2 linked regions of the Zobellia nedashkovskayae genome follow. The protein of the gene in region 2 binds, or shares a complex with, the protein of the main gene of each other region. Links are inferred from orthologs where the notes say so. Each region holds a gene or a part of one and is shown on either strand. Other genes may lie near its edges.

Region 1 (2,855 bases), 2.5 Mb from region 2 along the record:
GCTCCCACTCGTGTTTTTCTAGTTTACCAGTTCTCAGCTTTTCAGATGAAAGCCCGGTTTCCGAAGAAATTAAACGGGTAATTAACTGTACGGAAGACATCTCACACGAGAAGAATGCTACACCTTGACCACCATCTACCGCAATATTCCTTGCCATAGATAAGGTTAAAGCTGTTTTACCCATACCAGGACGTGCCGCAACAATAATTAAATCACTAGGCTGCCAACCAGATGTTAACTTATCCAGTTTATCAAAGCCGGTAGCAATACCGCTCATCCCCTCTTTGTTGGATATTTCTTCAATCTTTTTCTTAGCCTGAATCACAAGATCCATGGCTGTTTCGGCAGAGCGCTTTAAGTTACCTTGTGTAACATCGTAAAGTTTAGACTCTGCACTATCCAAAAGGTCAAAAACATCTGTAGATTCATCATAAGCCTCTTCAATAATCTCATTAGAGATTTTTATTAGGCTTCTTTGAATGTACTTCTGAAGTATAATACGTGCATGGAACTCAATATGCGCCGAAGAAGCTACTTTTTGAGTCAATTTAATCAGGTAAAAATCACCTCCAATAGTATCTAACCGTCCGTCTCTCTTTAATTGGGAAGAAACCGTTAATAAATCCACCGGTTCTGAACTTTCGAAAAGTTTAAAAATAGCCTCATAGATGTGACGGTGGGCATCCTTATAGAAAACATCCGGGTGTAGGATATCGATCACTTCATCCACACCTTTCTTATCTATCATCATCGCACCAAGAACAACCTCCTCTAAATCAACAGATTGTGGTGGTATTTTACCACGTTCTAAATTGATTAGGGTAGATTTATCTATTTTTCTGGCCACGACCGGATTAATTTTTTCCATTTCACGAAATTATGCAATTAACTAAAAAACAAAGCGAAGTATAGTTAACAGGTAATGAACATTACCCTGTTAATAAGTTACGATTTTATGTTGATAACAAAAAAAATCTGAGGAAAGTCTTCCTCAGATTTTAGTCAGCTTGTTAAAAGCGTACGTTAACCGTTAAAAACACCCATTTGGGCGTATTTTTCCATTCTTATTTTTACCAATTCCTTTGGGGATAACTTTTCTAAAGCTTCAAATTGAGTAGTAATTTTGTTTTTTACCACATCAAAGGTCTTTTCCCGATTTGCATGCGCTCCACCTGCTGGTTCACGTACAATTTCATCGATAAGTTTTAATTTTTTCATATCCGTAGCAGTCAGTTTTAATGCTTCTGCTGCCACTTCTTTGTATTCCCAGCTTCTCCAAAGAATTGAAGAGCAAGATTCTGGTGATATTACGGAATACCACGTATTTTCTAACATCAATACCTTATCACCTACACCTATCCCTAAAGCTCCTCCAGAAGCCCCTTCACCAATAATTACAACAATAATTGGCACTTTAAGACGGGTCATCTCTAGAATATTACGAGCAATAGCCTCTCCCTGTCCACGTTCTTCTGCCTCAATACCGGCAGCACCACCAGGAGTATCAATAAAACATACTACAGGAATATCAAACTTCTCTGCAGATTTCATTAAGCGCAATGCTTTACGATAGCCTTCAGGGTTGGCCATACCAAAATTACGGTATTGCCTTGTTTTTGTATTATACCCTTTTTGCTGCCCAATGAACATATAGCTCTGATCACCAATTTTACCAAGACCACCAATCATAGCCTTGTCGTCCTTCACATTTCTATCTCCGTGCAGTTCTAGAAAAGTATCGCCACATATGGCATTGATATAATCTAAAGTATAAGGTCTATTAGGATGTCTAGATAACTGTACCCGTTGCCAAGCAGTAAGATTTTTGTAGATGTCTTTTCTGGTATCGGCTAATTTCTTTTCGATCTGTTTACAGGTCTCCGATACATCTACATCGCTTTCTTCTCCAATAATCATACATTTATCCAGCTGGTCTTCAAGCTCTTTTATCGGGAGTTCAAAATCGAGATATTCCATTAGTGTAATAGGTTTAGTTTGATGGGCAAATATAGAACTTTAAGCTTATCTCTTGAAGGGTTTTTTAAACCTTCTCTTATTTTTCATTATTCCGTTGGCAAGAACCGTCATTAGGATGATGCCACCACCTACATAAAATAAGGGATTCATTTTCTCTGAATCACCCAAGATAAAATATGCCAAAATTATCCCGTACACAGGCTCTAGATTGATTGTAAGCATTACTGTATAAGGACTGATATACTTTAATATTTTTACCGATGCAATAAAAGCATAAGCCGTACAGATGGATGCTAATATAAATAGATAAAATATATCATCTGATGACAAATGAAAAAACTCTGCGTTAAAGCTCCCCTGAAAAGCTAGAAAAATAGTTAATAGTACTACCCCGCTCAATAACTCGTAGAAAGAGATTACGGATGGCCTTTCTTTCTGAATAAGCTTACCGTTAATTAATGAAAAAAGTGCTGAAAGAAACGCGGAAACAAGGGCCAAAACAATACCATACAGATACTGCGTATCCACTTTAAAAATCAAATAAAGCCCCAACATAACTATAACTCCGAACAGAATTTCGTACCAAATCATTTTTCGCTTATACCAAAAGGGCTCTATAATTGCAGTAAAAAATGCCCCTGTAGACATGGTAGCTAATGCAATGGATACATTAGAAACTTTTATAGCCAAAAAGAAAGTGACCCAATGTAGCGCAATTACTATTCCCGCTCCTATTAAGGCCAGTAGCATTTTACGTGATACTTTTAAGGAATACCTTTTAGCAAACAGATAGAAGAATATAAGTATCGCAGCTATAAGCATACGATACCAGACCAGAGGCATTGCGTCTAGGGTTATTAACTTGCCTAAAACGGCTG
Region 2 (2,831 bases):
CTACTGTAATTCTTCATACAGACCACTGTGCTAAAAAATTATTGCCTTGGATAGACGGACTATTAGATGCTAGTGAAAAGCATTTTGCCGAGACTGGAAAACCTCTTTACAGCTCACACATGATCGATCTTTCGGAAGAGCCTCTTGAAGAAAACATCGAAATCTGTAAAGGTTACTTGGAGCGCATGAGCAAAATGAACATGACGTTAGAGATCGAACTTGGTATTACAGGTGGTGAAGAAGATGGCGTTGACAACTCTGATGTTGACGATTCTAAATTATACACACAACCAGAAGAAGTAGCTTACGCTTATGAAGAACTTTCAAAAGTAAGCCCAAGATTTACAATTGCAGCTGCTTTTGGTAATGTTCATGGTGTATATAAGCCAGGTAACGTAAAGTTGACTCCAAAAATCTTAAAAAATTCTCAAGAATATATTTCTAAAAAATACAATGTAGAGCACAATCATATCGATTTTGTTTTTCACGGAGGTTCAGGCTCTACAGTTGAAGAAATCAGAGAAGGCATTAGCTACGGAGTTATTAAAATGAATATTGACACTGATTTACAGTACGCATTTTTAGCTGGTGTTCGTGATTATGTTCAAGACAACAAAGACTACCTTCAAACCCAAATTGGTAACCCAAAAGGTGCTGATGAACCTAACAAAAAATTCTACGATCCAAGAGTTTGGTTACGTGCAGGAGAAAATACTTTTGTAGAGCGTTTGAAAAAAGCTTTCGAAGATTTAAATAATGTAAATACCTTATAATATAATAGGTACTATACATCCCTAAAACTAATATGGAAGATATGACGGCTTGGTTCAGAAGAAAAGAAAAGGGAATACAAACGGCTACCGAAGAGAAAAAAGACACGCCAAAAGGGTTGTGGTACAAATCTCCAACGGGAAAAATCGTTGAATCAGAAGTACTTGCCAAAAACTATTATGTAAGCCCAGAAGACGATTATCACGTTCGGGTAGGTAGTAAAGAGTATTTTGAAATACTTTTTGATAATAACAAATTCAGGGAACTGGATGCTAAGTTGACATCAAAAGACCCCTTAAAGTTCGAGGATACCAAAAAATATTCTGACCGCTTAAAGGCCGCTCAGAAGAAAACAGGACTCAATGATGCTGTGAGAACCGGTTTTGGAAAGTCCTTGGATAAAGATGTCGTTATAGCATGTATGGATTTTAATTTTATTGGCGGATCAATGGGTAGCGTTGTAGGAGAAAAAATTGCACGCGCCATAGATTATGCTATAAAAAGAAAAGTTCCGTTCGTAATGATATCAAAATCTGGTGGTGCGCGTATGATGGAAGCTGCCCTGTCTTTAATGCAACTGGCCAAAACATCGGCTAAGTTAGCTCAATTGGCAGAAGCAAAACTTCCATACATATCACTTTGTACCGATCCTACTACAGGAGGTACTACGGCGTCTTATGCAATGCTAGGGGATATTAACATATCAGAACCTGGTGCATTAATAGGTTTTGCAGGACCAAGAGTTGTAAAAGAAGCTACGGGAAAAGAACTTCCTGATGGTTTCCAAACAGCAGAATTTGTAATGGAACATGGTTTTCTAGATTTTATCTCGCACAGAAGAGACTTAAAAAAGAAAATCAATCTTTATATTGATTTAATTCAGAACATTCCAGTAAGGACTGAAAAGGCTTCAGCATGAAACCATTAGTTATTGCACTAATTTCATTTTGGTTTTTATGTTGTTCAACTGATAAGGAAAAAATGCTTGCCGCAGAATCTGACGCGGCAAGCTTTTTATCTGATAAGGCAGGAGTTATTGGAGTTACCATTTCAGGAAAAGAGAATTCATATACCTTTAACACCACTGTTCAAAGCCCAGATACGGGCTGCGATCAATATGCAGACTGGTGGGAAGTAATTGATTTGAAAGGAAATCTCATTTACCGAAGAATACTAACCCATAGCCACGTAGACGAACAACCCTTCTCCCGTTCGGGAACAAGCATTCCATTAGAAAAAAACGCCCAAGTATATATTCGCGTACATATAAACTCCTTAGGCTACGCCTCTGAGGTTCAAAAAGGTTCGGTGGAAAATGGTTTTATGGCAACTCAACTAGACGTGGAATTTGCCAAAGAGTTAGAAAAAGTAGAACCACTTCCTTCAGGATGTGATTTTTAAAAACGAATTTCATAAGAAATCTCTTTTGACCCCAATAAAGAAGCACTTCTTACGAGTCATAACATTGTAACAGAAAGTAAACTCTCCATATATTTCATCAAAAAAAAAGCCTCACTATTTCTAGCGAAGCTCAATTTATTTTTAACAGCTTATATCTACTCCTCTGAAGCAGTATCGGCAAGACCTTGCAAGACTGTTAAAACAATTTCCAAAGTTGCATCACTATCTATAACAGCATGCCTTGATACAAATAACTCAGGGTTATTAAAAGCTATTTTAACCTCACCTTCAGCATTTTCATACACCAATATTTTTTGCGGTAAATCAAGAGCTGAAGTTTGGCTCTTTTGCATCAGCGTTGTTCCCAGATTTGGATTACCAAAAATAATCACTTTAGTAGGAAGTAATTCTAACCCTACATTAGCAGCATTTGCTTGATGGTCTAACTCAGCTACAATTGTGAGGTTTTCGTTACCATCAATTACACTCCTTATATCATCATAAGTAGCATCAAATGTTTGATCGCTTAAAATGGTAGTTACATTGTAATTAGCAACTACGTCACTAGGCTGTTCGGTTACATCTGCAACGGCCGCATTTTCACTTAAGCTTTTCAAAGCCGTTGCAATCGTTGGCAAGGTGGCTACATCTCCAAGCGT

The links. Proteins that work in one complex are often made in the same cells at the same time.
Region 1: the proteins of accD (region 2) and IWB64_RS00075 are in contact, whole or in part, in a solved structure (PDB 8UXZ), measured with the Escherichia coli proteins. The link is inferred for Zobellia nedashkovskayae from one-to-one orthologs.

Annotation. Positions count from the first base shown.
Region 1 is NZ_JADDXR010000002.1:16,478-19,332, forward strand. Bases 1-2,776 are described here. They hold IWB64_RS00075 (acetyl-CoA carboxylase carboxyltransferase subunit alpha), read right to left. Parts: upstream 1,978-2,776; coding sequence 1,024-1,977; downstream 1-1,023. Other genes in these bases: dnaB (replicative DNA helicase), read right to left, coding at 1-868; IWB64_RS00080 (DMT family transporter), read right to left, coding at 2,023-2,776. Also shown: more of IWB64_RS00080, read right to left, coding at 2,777-2,855. UniProt on the Escherichia coli protein: Component of the acetyl coenzyme A carboxylase (ACC) complex. First, biotin carboxylase catalyzes the carboxylation of biotin on its carrier protein (BCCP) and then the CO(2) group is transferred by the carboxyltransferase to acetyl-CoA to form malonyl-CoA.
Region 2 is NZ_JADDXR010000002.1:2,486,868-2,489,698, reverse strand. What follows is about bases 1-2,752. They hold accD (acetyl-CoA carboxylase, carboxyltransferase subunit beta), read left to right. Parts: upstream 1-814; coding sequence 815-1,690; downstream 1,691-2,752. Other genes in these bases: IWB64_RS10405 (DUF302 domain-containing protein), read right to left, coding at 2,328-2,752; IWB64_RS10410 (hypothetical protein), read left to right, coding at 1,687-2,172; fbaA (class II fructose-bisphosphate aldolase), read left to right, coding at 1-773. Also shown: more of IWB64_RS10405, read right to left, coding at 2,753-2,831.